2 linked regions of the Catenuloplanes niger genome follow. Each later gene encodes a partner of the first gene's protein in a complex. Links are inferred from orthologs where the notes say so. Each region holds a gene or a part of one and is shown on either strand. Other genes may lie near its edges.

Evidence for each region.
Region 2: J2S44_RS26150 (region 1) and J2S44_RS09405 share a complex: the UniProt entries of both Bacillus subtilis proteins name them as parts of the possible RNA degradosome complex. The link is inferred for Catenuloplanes niger from one-to-one orthologs.

What each region holds. Positions count from the first base shown.
Region 1 is NZ_JAVDYC010000001.1:5,871,470-5,878,491, forward strand. Bases 1,557-4,637 are described here. They hold J2S44_RS26150 (polyribonucleotide nucleotidyltransferase), read left to right. Parts: upstream 1,557-1,945; coding sequence 1,946-4,330; downstream 4,331-4,637. Other genes in these bases: rpsO (30S ribosomal protein S15), read left to right, coding at 1,557-1,705; J2S44_RS26155 (M16 family metallopeptidase), read left to right, coding at 4,330-4,637. Also shown: J2S44_RS26135 (hypothetical protein), read left to right, coding at 54-329; J2S44_RS26140 (bifunctional riboflavin kinase/FAD synthetase), read left to right, coding at 361-1,293; more of rpsO, read left to right, coding at 1,436-1,556; more of J2S44_RS26155, read left to right, coding at 4,638-5,640; dapB (4-hydroxy-tetrahydrodipicolinate reductase), read left to right, coding at 5,648-6,388; J2S44_RS26165 (GNAT family N-acetyltransferase), read right to left, coding at 6,453-7,022. UniProt on the Bacillus subtilis protein: Involved in mRNA degradation. Catalyzes the phosphorolysis of single-stranded polyribonucleotides processively in the 3'- to 5'-direction. Necessary for competence development in Bacillus subtilis.
Region 2 is NZ_JAVDYC010000001.1:2,176,829-2,183,523, reverse strand. The notes cover bases 1,774-4,527. They hold J2S44_RS09405 (6-phosphofructokinase), read left to right. Parts: upstream 1,774-2,513; coding sequence 2,514-3,542; downstream 3,543-4,527. Other genes in these bases: proC (pyrroline-5-carboxylate reductase), read left to right, coding at 3,606-4,418; J2S44_RS09410 (polyadenylate-specific 3'-exoribonuclease AS), read left to right, coding at 1,865-2,368. Outside these bases: J2S44_RS09415 (glutamate--cysteine ligase), read right to left, coding at 1-1,690; J2S44_RS09395 (hypothetical protein), read left to right, coding at 4,571-4,963; J2S44_RS09390 (hypothetical protein), read right to left, coding at 4,986-5,432; J2S44_RS09385 (DUF2203 domain-containing protein), read left to right, coding at 5,508-5,864. UniProt on the Bacillus subtilis protein: Catalyzes the phosphorylation of D-fructose 6-phosphate to fructose 1,6-bisphosphate by ATP, the first committing step of glycolysis.

The DNA.
Region 1 (7,022 bases):
CGCGACCGTACCCATGATGTCTTCATTGTGCAGTTATGTGATGGAATGGCGAGATGGCAGATCCGCAGCCGACGCCCGGTCACCCGGAGCGCGAGGCCCCGGGTGGGCATCCCGCTCCAGGCCTCGCGGCCGAGGTCCGGCAAGGCACGCACGACCTGGCGAACCTGCTCGGCATCGCCGCCAACTACCTGCAGTTCCTCGAGGAGGATCTGGACGGGGTGGCCGGCGCGGACGAGGCGCGCGGTCACCTCGAGCGGATCTCCGCGGCCGTCGACCGCGCGACCGAGGTCACCCGGCGGCTGGCCACGGCCGCGGTCACCCCCTCCTGACCGCACCGGCGCGCTTGCATAGGCTTGCGCCATGCAGCGGTGGCGGGGATACGACGCGGTTCCGGGCGGCTGGGGCCGATCGGTCGTGACGATCGGTGTCTTCGACGGCGTGCACCGCGGTCACCAGGCCACCATCGGCGACACCGTGAAGCGCGCCCGCGACCTGGGCGTCCGCTCGGTGGTCGTGACGTTCGACCCGCACCCGTCCGAGGTGGTCCGGCCCGGCTCGCACCCGGCCGTGCTCACCGAGGCGGCCCGCAAGGCAGACCTGATCGAGGCGCTCGGCACGGACGCGCTCTGCGTGGTGCCGTTCACCAAGGACTTCTCCCGGCGGTCGCCCGAGGAGTTCGTGCACGAGGTGCTGGTCGAGCACCTGCACGCGGCGCAGGTCGTGGTCGGGGAGAACTTCCGCTTCGGGCACCGGGCGGCCGGCGACGTGGCGCTGCTGCGGCGACTCGGGCGCACGTTCGGCTTCGCGGTGGAGGACGCGCCGCTGATCTCGGCGGAGGAGGGCACGGTCTTCTCCTCCACGTACATCCGGGCCTGTGTGGACGCGGGCGACGTGGCCGCCGCGGCCCGCGCGCTCGGCCGTCCGCACCGGCTGGAGGGCGTGGTGGTCCGCGGTGACCAGCGGGGCCGTGAGCTGGGCTTCCCCACGGCCAACCTGCTGTCCGGGCGGTACGCGGCGATCCCGGCGGACGGCGTCTACGCGGGCTGGCTGGTCCGCCGCGACGAGCGGCTGATGGCGGCTGTCTCGATCGGCACCAACCCGACGTTCTCCGGCAGCGAACGGCGTGTCGAGGCTTACGCGCTCGACTTCACCGGCGACCTCTACGGCGAACGGCTGAGCCTGGACTTCGTGGCCCGGCTCCGGGAGACCCGCGCCTACCAGGGGATCGAGCCGCTGGTGGCGCAGATCACCGAGGACGTCGACCAGACCAGAGGGCTTCTGCGCGCCGGGTGAGGCGGACCGGTTGCGGGCGGTGTTCGGCCGTGTTGCTGTAGTGTGGTTGAGACTTCGGGTCTCCGAGGTTTCGCTCCGCCTGCCTGCTCGACGCCGTGGGCCGCGGATCAGCGACAGGTTGCAACCGACAGGATTTGATGGAATGGCGCTCGACCAAGAGCAGAAGAGCAAGATCCGCGCGGACTACGCGACCGCCGAGGGTGACACCGGTTCTCCCGAGGTTCAGGTCGCCGTGCTGACCAAGCGGATCGCGGACCTGACCGAGCACCTCAAGGTGCACAAGCACGACCACCACAGCCGTCGTGGTCTGCTGCTGCTGGTCGGCCGCCGCCGCCGGCTGCTCAACTACGTCCAGAAGAAGGACATCGCCCGCTACCGGACGCTCATCGAGCGCCTCGGCCTGCGCCGATAGCTTCTTCGACGGGCGGCGGCAACGCCGCCCGTCGCCGTAACACCACCACACAGACAGCTGGGCCGCACTGACCACGCCGGTCAGCGCACCGGTCCTCGGTAGTGGCCTCCGGGCCGGCGGATCACCGCCGCCCCGGGCGCTTCGATCGAAGACCGGCCGACTGAGCAGCCGCCCCCATTCGCGGGTGGCGCTCCGGCACAGGTGGTCGTGGCCCACGACCGAAGGAGTGCAACACCGCTTATGACCGAGCAGAACAACGCTCTCGGCTCCCAGCACAGCACCGCAGTGATCGACAACGGCGCGTTCGGCACCCGTGAGATCACCTTCTCCACCGGCCGGCTGGCCAAGCAGGCCGCCGGCTCCGTCATCGCCCAGCTCGGCGAGACGGTCGTCCTCTCCGCGACCACGGCCAGCAAGGCGCCGAAGGAGCACTTCGACTTCTTCCCGCTGACCGTCGACGTCGAGGAGCGGATGTACGCCGCGGGCCGGATCCCCGGCTCGTTCTTCCGCCGCGAGGGCCGGCCGAGCGAGGACGCGATCCTCACCTGCCGCCTGATCGACCGGCCGCTGCGCCCGTCCTTCACCAAGGGCCTGCGCAACGAGGTCCAGGTCGTCGAGACCGTGCTGGCGCTCGACCCGGCCCACCCGTACGACGTGGTCGCCATGAATGCGGCGTCCATGTCCACCAAGCTCTCCGGCCTGCCGTTCTCCGGCCCGATCGGCGCGACCCGGGTCGCGCACATCGACGGCCAGTGGGTGGCGTTCCCGACGCTCGAGGAGCTGGAGCGCGCCACCTTCGACATGGTCGTCGCGGGCCGCACGCTCGCCGACGGTGACGTCGCGATCATGATGGTCGAGGCCGAGGCCACGCCGAACGCGGTCAAGCTGATCGCCGGTGGCGCCACCGCCCCGACCGAGGAGGTCGTGGCGAGCGGCCTGGAGGCCGCCAAGCCCGCCATCCGCGAGCTCTGCCGTGCGCAGAGCGAGCTGGCCGCGGTCGCCGCGAAGCCGGTCGTCGAGTTCCCGGTCTTCCTGGACTACCAGGACGACGTGTACGAGGCCGTCGCCACCGCGGTCCGGGGTGAGATCGCCGAGGCGATCAAGATCGCCGGCAAGGCGGAGCGCGAGGAGGCGCTCGACCTCGTCAAGGCGAAGGCCGTCGAGCAGGTCGCCCCGCAGTTCGAGGGGCGTGAGAAGGAGGTCTCGGCCGCCTTCCGCTCGGTGACCAAGTCCGAGGTGCGCAACCGCGTGCTGCGCGAGCAGGTCCGCATGGACGGCCGCGGCCCGCGCGACATCCGCCCGCTGACCGCCGAGGTCGGCGTGCTGCCGCGCGTGCACGGCTCCGCGCTGTTCGAGCGGGGCGAAACCCAGATCATGGGCGTCACCACGCTGAACATGCTGCGCATGGAGCAGGCGCTGGACACTCTCGCGCCGGAGAAGTCCAAGCGCTACATGCACAACTACAACTTCCCGCCGTACTCGACCGGTGAGACCGGCCGGGTCGGCTCGCCGAAGCGTCGCGAGATCGGCCACGGCGCGCTCGCCGAGCGGGCGCTCGTGCCGGTGCTGCCGAGCCGCGAGGAGTTCCCCTACGCGATCCGCCAGGTCTCCGAGGCGCTGGGCTCGAACGGCTCGACCTCGATGGGCTCGGTCTGCGCGTCCACGCTGGCGCTGCTCTCCGCGGGTGTCCCGCTGAAGGCGCCGGTTGCCGGCATCGCGATGGGCCTCATCTCCGACGAGGTCGACGGCAAGACCCAGTACGTGACGCTGACCGACATCCTCGGTGCCGAGGACGCGTTCGGTGACATGGACTTCAAGGTCGCCGGCACGCCGGAGTTCGTGACCGCGCTGCAGCTCGACACGAAGCTCGACGGCATCCCGTCCGACGTGCTCGCGGCCGCGCTCCAGCAGGCGCACGACGCCCGCGGCACGATCCTCGGCGTGATGCAGGCCGCGATCGAGGGCCCGGGCGAGATGTCCGACCACGCGCCGCGCGTCACCACCGTGAAGATCCCGGTCGACAAGATCGGCATGGTCATCGGCCCGAAGGGCCAGACGATCAACGCGATCCAGGACGAGACCGGCGCCGAGATCTCCATCGAGGACGACGGCACGATCTACGTCGGCGCCACCAACGGGCCGTCGGCCCAGGCGGCGGTCGACCGGATCAACGGCATCGCGAACCCGACGCTGCCGAAGGTCGGCGAGAAGTTCCTCGGCACGGTCGTCAAGACGGCCGCGTTCGGCGCGTTCATCTCGCTGGTCCCGGGCCGCGACGGCCTGCTGCACATCTCCAAGGTGGGCAACGGCAAGCGCGTCGAGAAGGTCGAGGACTTCCTCAACGTCGGCGACAAGATCGAGGTCCAGATCGCGGACATCGACCAGCGCGGCAAGATCTACCTCGACAAGGTGCGCGCCGAGGGCGAGGAGGCTCCGGCCGAGTCCGCCGGTGGCGAGCGTCCGTCCCGTGACCGTGGCGACCGCGGTGACCGCGGCCCGCGTGGTGACCGGGGCGACCGCGGTGACCGTGGCGACCGCGGCCCGCGCGAGAGCAGCGCGGACGGCGGCGAGGGTGGCGGCGAAGGCGGGGACGGCCCGCGCCGTCGTCGGACGCGCCGCGACTGATGACGAACCCCGTACAGCGGGGCGCTGACCCACTGGGCGGCACGGTCAACAAGACCGTGCTGCCCAGTGGGCTGCGCATCGTCACCGAATCCATCCCGACCGTCCGCAGCGTCTCGATCGGGATCTGGGCCGCGATCGGCTCCCGCGACGAGACGCCGGAGTTCTCCGGCGCGTCGCACTTCCTGGAGCACCTGCTCTTCAAGGGCACCGAGCGGCGCACCGCGATGGACATCTCCGCGGAGATCGAGGCGGTCGGCGGCGAGACGAACGCGTTCACCGCCAAGGAATACACGTGCTACTACGCGCGCGTGCTGGACGAGAACCTGCCGCTCGCGGTCGACGTGCTCTGTGACCTCGCGGCGAACTCCGTGCTCGCCGACGCGGACGTGGAGACCGAGCGCGGCGTGATCCTCGAAGAGATCGCCATGCACGACGACGAGCCCGGCGACCAGGTGCACGACATCTTCACCGAGCTGATCTACGGCGACCATCCGCTGGGCCAGCTCATCTCCGGCACCGAGCAGACCATCGGCGCGATGACCCGCGCGCAGATCGAGACGTTCTACCGCGAGCGGTACACCGCGCCGCACCTGGTGATCGCCGCGGCCGGCAACCTCGACCACGACGCCGTCGTGGCCCAGGTGACCGCGGCGCTGGCCGGCACGCCGCTGGACGGGCCGGCCGCCGCACCCGCGTCCCGCCGCGCGTCCGAGCCGGCCCCGGCGTACGCGCCGCCCGCGCAGGTCGTGGAGCCGAAGGACACCGAGCAGGCGCACGTGGTGCTCGGTGCGCCCGGCCTGGCCCGGCTGGACGACCGGCGGTTCACCGCCGGCGTGCTCAACAACGTGCTCGGCGGCGGCATGTCCAGCCGGCTCTTCCAGGAGATCCGGGAGAAGCGCGGCCTGGCCTACTCGGTCTACTCCTACACCACGCAGTACGCGGACTCCGGCCTCTTCGCGGTCTACGCGGGCTGCGCGCCCGGCAAGGTCGAGGAGGTGCTGGAACTGTCCCGTGCCGAGCTGGCCCGGGTCGCTCGCACCAGCCTGACCGCGGAGGAACTGGACCGGGGCAAGGGCATGACCAAGGGAGCGTTCGTGCTCGGCCTGGAGGACACCGGCTCCCGGATGACCCGCCTGGCCAAGGCCGAGCTGCTCTACGACGACCTGCTGCCGGTCGCCGGCTTCCTGGAGCGGGTCGACGCGGTCACCGCGGACGAGGTCGCCGCGCTCGCCGAGGACCTGCTCACCCGCCCGCGGTCACTCGCGGTGGTGGGCCCCTTCGACGAGGACACGGTCTGGCCTCTGGGATAGTGGCGCGGTGAGCGAGACTATCCCAGTCGCTGTCCTCGGAGCCGCCGGCCGGATGGGCACCGAGGTGTGCAAGGCGGTCGGCGCCGCCCCCGACATGGAGCTGACGGCCACGGTCGACGCCGGCGAGCCGCTGGACAAGGCGGCCGCCGCGCGGGTGATCGTGGACTTCACCACGCCCGGCGCCGTGCTGGACAACCTGCGGTGGGCGATCGACCGGGGCATCCACGCGGTCGTCGGCACCAGCGGCTTCACCGAGGAGAAGTTCGCGCAGGTGCGCGAGTGGCTGGCGGCGAAGCCGGGCGTCGGCGTGATCGTCGCACCGAATTTCGGCATCGGCGCGGTGCTGATGATGGAGTTCGCGGCGAAGGCGGCCCGCTACTTCGAGTCCGTCGAGATCATCGAGCAGCACCACCCGCGCAAGCTGGACGCGCCGAGCGGCACCGCCACGCACACGGCACGGCTGATCGCGGCCGCGCGCGCGGAGGCCGGCCTGACCGCCATGCCGGACGCGACCGCGGACGAGATCCCAGGCGCGCGCGGTGCGGACGTGGACGGTGTGCGGGTGCACGCGGTTCGCGCCACCGGCCTGGTCGCGCACCAGGAGGTGCTGTTCGGCGCGCTCGGCGAGACGCTGACGATCCGGCACGACTCGCTGGACCGGGCGTCGTTCATGCCGGGCGTGCTGCTGGCCACCCGCGAGGTGCTGACCCGCCCGGGCCTCACGGTCGGCCTGGCACCGCTGCTCTGAGCCGGCCCCGCCGCGCGTTCGGCAGATCCCGCCGCGAACCGGCGAAGGTCTGCCGAACAGGGCTCTAGAGGGGGGCGTCGGCGAGCGAGACGTGCAGGCGGAGCTGGGGAATGAGCAGGTCGTCGACGTCCAGCGCCCGGGAGGCACCGTCCGGCTCCCAGCCGGCCGAGCCGAGGAACTTGCGGGTCGCCGCGTCCGCGTCGTACGCCCACGCGATCGCGGTGCCGAACATGTCCTCCCGCCACAGGTCCACGGCCGCGGACAGCAGCCGGCTGCCGTGCCCGCGCCGGCCCCAGCGCGGCTCGACCAGCAGATCGGTGACGGCCGCGACGTCCGGGCCGAGCGCGCCCGGCTCCTCGCCGGGCGCGAGTGCCTGCTCATCGGCCGGACCTGCCGCGGCGAAGCCCACCAGATACGATTGTTCGGCCTGCTCAACGGCGACCAGAACCCGGTGCCGGGGTGTCGGCGGGGCCTCGATGGACTCCCGCCACCGCTCCGTCAGCCAGGCGACGTCGACCGCGTCGAGCACCTGCTTGGGCAGCAACCGGCGATACGCGACCCGCCAGGTCGTGAGCTGGATTCGTGCGATGTCACCGGCGTCCTGCGAGCCGGCCGGTCGAACGTACCCGAGTGC
Region 2 (6,695 bases), 3.7 Mb from region 1 along the record:
GGATCGCGTACCCGATGCCGGACGGCACCCGGAGGTTGTCCTCCAGCACGTGCCAGCCGGTCTGCCGGTCCTTGACCAGGTCCATGCCGGCCACCTGGACGCGGGTGGACTGCCGCCGCATCAGCGCGCCGGTCGGCTTCAGGCCGGGGGAGCCGTCCACCACCCAGGCCGGGATGATGCCGTCCTTGACCGCCCACCGCTCGTCGTAGACGTCGCGCAGGAACGCGTCCAGCGCGCGGGCGCGCTGGGTGAGCCCGGCGCGCAGCGTCGTCCACTCGTCCGCGGCGACCAGCCGCGGTACGAGATCAAAAGGGAACAACCGGGTGCTGGCCTCGCCGGCCACGCTGAACGTCACGCCGCGCGCCCGCTGCTCCTCGTCCCGGAGCTGCTCGCGCTGCCGCAGCTCCTGCGCGCCGAGCCGGTCCAGCGCGCCGACGATCTCGCGGTACGCCGCCGGCGGCCCGGTGTCCGGGAACATCTCGTCGGCCGCGCTCGCGTAGTCGGCCAGCCGCCCGGCCGGGGCGCTGGCCTCGCGCACCTGCTCGCCGCCGCGTGTCTCCGCCAGGATCAGGTCGACCACGTCCGCCAGCCGGCCGCGCCGGGTGAACGCGCGCCGCTGCCGGGCCGCCGCGCTGCTCTGCCGCAGCGCCCGCTCCAGCAGGTCGGTGACCTGGTCCCAGTCGCCGGCCTCCTCCAGGTAGGGCCGCAGGCCGGAGGTGAGCCGGCGCAGCGCCTCGGCCGCGGGCACCGGCTTCGGGCCGCGCGGCAGGTCGATCAGGTCGCCCTCCAGGCCGGAGCGCGCGGCCCGCCAGAGCGCGGCGCGCAGCACCGGCGGCCGGGCCGGCGTGTACGGCGTACCCGCGCGCACCCGGTCGATCTCCTGCCGGACCACGGCCCGGAACAGGCCGGCCAGCAGCACCACGGTCTCCACGTCCGAGCTGGCGTCGGTGATCCGCAGCTCGACCGTGGGCACGTGCGCGGACGGCCGGACGTCGAAGTAGATCATCGCGGGGTCGCTGATCGTCTCCGTCGCGATCAGCTCGCGGACCAGCGCGTCGTGGTCGGCCGCGCTGTTGACCTGCCCGGGGTCGCCGGCCGTGGGCCAGCGCTGCCAGACGAGCGAGCGGACGCTCGCGTACCCGCTGTCCTGCCCCATCCAGTACGGCGAGCTGGCGGAGAGCGCGAGCAGCGACGGCAGCACCGGCTGCACCCGCTGTGCCACGGCCACGGCCAGGTCGCGGTCGTCGATGCCGACGTGCACCTGGGCGCCGCAGATCAGCTGCTCCCGGGCGAGCATCTGGTACTCGTCGAGCATGTGCCGGAAGCGCGCGGTGGGCGTGATCTCCAGGTCGTCGCCGTTGAGCAGCGGCACGGTGCCGGCCGCGGCGATGCCGAGACCGGACGCGTCCGCCACGCCGACCGCGAGCCGGCGCAACCGGACGATCTCCTCCCGGAGGTCGTCGAGCGTGTGGGTGACCGCGGTGTTCGTCTCCACCACCGAGCGTTGCAGCTCGGCGGTGAACGAGTCGGACGGCAGCCGTTCCAGCAGCTCGCCGGCGCGTGGCACCAGCTCCCGGGTGTCCAGGTCGATGACGTGGAACTCCTCCTCGACCCCGAGCGTGAGGGCGTGCGAACCCGGCTTCGGGTCCGGCGGGGCAAGCGTCGTGGCGTCTTGCGGAGTATCGACCATTCTCGTTCCCACCTCGTGGTGCCGACTGTCCGGGAACTGTTCCCAGGGCACATGCCGACTGTGTTTCGGGCCGGTTAAGGTGCGCGACCCACTGGCCCTCTTTACCCGATCATGGGTCACCGCACGCACCCCTGGATGGGGTGCCACCATCAGCATGGGTGAGGATGGTGCGCGATGACATACCGCTACTTCTATGACTGTGAGTTCATCGAGGATGGTCGAACGATCGACCTGGTCTCGATCGGCGTGGTGGACGAGAACGGCCGCGAGTTCTACGCGATCTCCACGGAGTTCGACGGTACGCGGGCCACGCCCTGGGTGCGCCGCAACGTGCTCGACCGCCTCCCCTCCCCGGGTGACCCCGCCTGGAAGTCACGCGAACGGATCCGCGAGGAGCTCTACCAGTTCCTGGTCGAGCCGATCCGCGGCCGCACCGGCGAGCAACTCGACCTGTGGGCCTGGTTCGCCGCGTACGACCACGTGGTCCTGGCCCAGCTGTGGGGTGCGATGCCGGCGCTGCCGCGGGCCATCCCGCGCTTCACCAAGGATCTGCGCCAGCTCTGGGACGACAAGGGCCGTCCGCCCCTGCCCGACGCCGAGGCGGACCGCCACGATGCCCTGGTGGACGCGCGCCACAACCTTGCGCGGTGGAGAGCGATGACCGAACCGAACCTGTAGCGCGGATGACATCCGGGTGTAGCCGGGGTCTGCTTCCGGGCGGTTCAGTGACGCCGACTACAGTCTGCGATGGCGGCCCGCCCGCGCGGCAGCGTTGCCCGAGGCGGCCGAAAAGCTTGCACGTTGTGTGGAGGGACGAGCCAAGATGCGTATCGGTGTGCTCACCGGCGGCGGCGACTGCCCCGGTCTGAACGCGGTCATCCGCGCCGTGGTCCGCAAGGGTGTCACGGCCTACGGCCACGAGTTCGTGGGCTTCCGGGACGGCTGGAAGGGCCCGCTCGAGGGTCTGACCATGCCGCTCGGCATCCAGCAGGTCCGCGGCATCCTGCCGCGCGGCGGCACCATCCTCGGCTCGTCCCGGACCAACCTGTTCAAGATCGAGAACGGTGTCGAGCGGGTCAAGGAGAACCTCGCCGGCCTCGGCGTGGACGCGCTCATCGCGATCGGCGGCGAGGACACGCTGGGCGTCGCGACCAAGCTGTCCGACCTCGGGGTGAACGTCGTCGGTGTCCCGAAGACGATCGACAACGACCTGAACGGCACGGACTACACGTTCGGCTTCGACACCGCGGTCAACATCGCGATGGAGGCCATCGACCGGCTGCACACCACCGCCGAGTCGCACCACCGCACGCTGATCGTCGAGGTCATGGGCCGCCACGCGGGCTGGATCGCGCTGCACGCCGGCCTCGCCGGTGGCGCCAACGTCATCCTGCTGCCGGAGCGCGAGTTCGACGTCGACCAGGTCGCGGCGTACGTGGAGAAGCGCTTCCAGCACGAGTACGCGCCGATCGTGGTCGTCGCCGAGGGCGCGCAGCCGCTGGAGGGCCAGATGGTCCTGCAGAACCAGCAGCTGGACAGCTTCGGCCACGTCCGCCTCGGCGGCATCGGCCAGTGGCTCGCCGAGCAGCTGGAGGCGAAGACCGGCAAGGAGGCCCGCACGGTCGTGCTCGGCCACATCCAGCGTGGTGGCACGCCGACCGCGTTCGACCGGGTGCTCTCCACCCGCTTCGGCCTGCAGGCGATCGACGCGGTGAACGAGGGCGACTTCGGCAAGATGGTCGCGCTCCGCGGCACCGACATCGTGCGCATCCCGCTGATCGAGGGCACCGGCGAGCTCAAGACCGTCCCGCTGGAGCGCTACACCGAGGCCGAGGTCTTCTTCGGCAGCTGATCGACCACGTGGTGCGCGTCCCGGCCGGGACGCGCACCACGACCGTGTTCAGGGAGGTACGGGGTGAGCGAGCGGACCGTCGCGGTGCTGGGCGCCGGGACGATGGGTGAGCTGGTGCTGGCCGGACTGCTGCGCGGCGGTCACCCGGCCGGTCGTGCGCTGGCCACCGCGCGCCGCCCCGAGCGCGCCGAACAGCTGCGCGCCACGCACGGCGTCCGGGTGGTGGGCAACGCCGCCGCCGCGGCCGAGGCCGACGTGCTCGCGATCGGCGTCAAGCCGCAGGACGCCGACGCGCTGCTGACCGAGATCAGGGACAGCGTCCGGCCCGGCACCCTGGTGATCTCGCTCTGCGCGGGCCTGACCACCGCGTTCTTCGCGCGCCGGCTGCCCGAGGGCACGCCCGTGGTGCGCGTCATGACCAACACGCCCGCGCTGGCCGGCGCCGCGATCTCCGCGATCTCGCCGGGCGCGCACGCGACCGACGAGCACGTGGCACTGGCCGAGGAGCTGTTCCGGCCGCTCGGCGCCGTGCTCCGGGTGCCGGAGAAGCAGCAGGACGCGGTCACCGCGGTCTCCGGCTCCGGCCCCGCGTACGTCTACCTGTTCGTCGAGGCGATGATCGAGGCCGGGGTGCTGCTCGGCCTGCCCCGGGCGACCGCGCGCGAGCTGGCGGTGCAGACCGCGCTCGGCTCCGCGACCATGCTGCGCGAGTCCGGCGAACATCCGGTCACGCTGCGCGAGGCGGTCACGTCGCCGGGTGGCACCACCGCGGCCGCGCTGGCCGAACTGGAACGCCACGGACTGCGCGCCGCCGTGCTGGATGCTCTTGGTGCGGCCCGAGATCGCGCGACCTCGCTGGCGCAGCAAAACACCTGATCAGGTGGGTGTGGAACCTGCACGGCGGGAAGATGCACGACCATTCACCGGACCGTTTATTCATTCATCTGTGCGGGGCTATCGCACCCTCACTCCTCCCCGTTACGGTCAAATGACAGCGAGTAATTGACTGCTGACTGGGGAGGTGCACCATGCGAGCAACCGGACGATCCCTGGCCCTCGGTGGCGCGACCGTGGGCGCGACGGCCGCGATGCTCTGGGTGGCGACCCCGGCATCTGCGTTCGCCCACGACAAGGTCGCGAACCCCTACCTCCACACGCTGCTGGACGTGCTGAGCCTGGCCGTCGTGATCTCACCGGTCGTCTCGGCGTACCTCTGGGGCGCCCGGCGCCGGGGCCCGCTGATCGCCCTGGTCGCGCTGGTCCAGATCCCGGTGGCCGTCATCGCGTTCGTGCCGATCGTCCCGCCCGCCGTGCACCTGGTGCTGTTCGGCGTCGCGATCGGCCTCACCATCGGTTCCATCAGGTTCGTGCGCGGATCCGTCCCTTCCCCCGCGGCCGCGACCGAACCGTCCCGTGGGTGAGTGACCGGCTGCCACCGATCACTCACCGGCGAATTCCGGGGTTGAGGGTCCCGGAGTGAACCCCGCTGTCGGCTGCGGAGGCCGGCCAGTCCCTGGGCATCGGCTGGTCAAAAACCTCTGTGGCCGGCGGCGGCACGTCCGGACCGGAACCGCACCGGTCGGCGGCGGGCGAGTCACTGAGGTCCATGGGGAGCACGTGATCCCCGACCGTGAGGGCAGTGACCCGCCCGCCGTCCCGGTGCGCCCGGACCGGCGGGCACCCCGGCGCCGGCTCACCCCACCGGCCACCCGCGTCCCGGAACGCGGTGAAGCGGCAGTGCGCCTCCCCGACGTACCCCCAGGCCATGAAGATCGTCTCGCCCGCGTAGCTGTAGACGCCGACCGACTCGGTCCCGCCCGCCACCGGACGCCGGTGGAACTCGGCGCGCAACCCCGGCACGACCACCCCGTCGAGGTCCGCGTCCGGCACGACACGATGTGGGGAGAAGAGGGATAGATCGGGCAGCCGCATGTGCTGATCAACGAATGCCCCATACTGAGGGTCGTGTTCACACTGGCCGAGGCCCGGCAGCTGATCGCCACCCTGCGTCCCCGCATCGACGAACTGGTCACACTCCGCGCCGACCTGGCGGAGCTGAAGGCCGACCTGGCCGACGGCCTGGAGAGCCCGTTCGGCGGCGTCGCCGAGATCAAGGCACTCGACGCCCGGATCTACGCCACCGTCGAACTGCTCGAACAGCACGGCATCCAGATCAAGAACCTGGCACCCGTGCTCCTGGACTTCCCCGGCGAACTCGACGGCCGCCCGATCCTCTGGTGCTGGCTCGAGGGCGACCGCAGCATCGACTGGTACCACCGGCTCGAATGCGGCTTCGCCGGCCGCCGACCGACCGGAGCTTAAGGGCGGATATGCCCGCTTCCGGCGGGTGAAGTTCCGCATGCTCCCGCGGGCACCGGTCGTCGCTGGCGCTCCTCCCTGCGGGATCCGAGGCCGCACGATCCCGCCTCCACCCGCGTTGGTGGTGGCGTTTTCGAGCTGGGGGTTCGGGCTGCCTCCCGTTGGGTTGGTGGTGGGGTTTCGGGCTGCCTCCGGCGGGTCTCGGGCTCCGGTGCATAGCGGGGCTTGCTGGGTGTCGGGGGTCCGTGGGGCCGGCTGTTTTTTTCGTGGCGGGTGTGGGGGCCCTGCCGAAGATCTGCACCCCAAGGGTGGTCGACGGCAGACGGTGCATCCCGGCGATGCCGGTTCCGTGCTGGCGCACCTGAGCGAAATCGCCGCGACTCGCCGCTCGGTATGGCATCAATTCACCGAGTCGCGTCATCGGAAGTCTATCCGAGTCGTGGTGTGCAAGTAGGTGGAATGTGCGTCGGGTCGGGAGGGCCCCTTATCGCGAATGGCGCAATCCGATGTGGGCCGGCGCCCGCCGATCGGGGTCGGTGGTGATCTCCCTTTCGTGGGAGGCTTTCTCTATGCGTCAGGGGTCATTGTTCATGTCTTCGGAATTGGCCGTGCTGCGGGATCGGACCGCTTCCCGTAATTATTCTCCCGAGCGGGACGAATTTCGTCGTCTGCATCAGGCGCGCCGTTATTGGGGAAAGCGTCGTGGCCATATAGACCGCCTGCGCCGGATCAGGGGCTGCTCCTACGCCGAGGCGGCGGCCATCGTCGACGGCGTGAACCGCGAGGCGCCACCCGACCCCCACCACCCACTGACCCCGCCGCGGCCACCTTCAC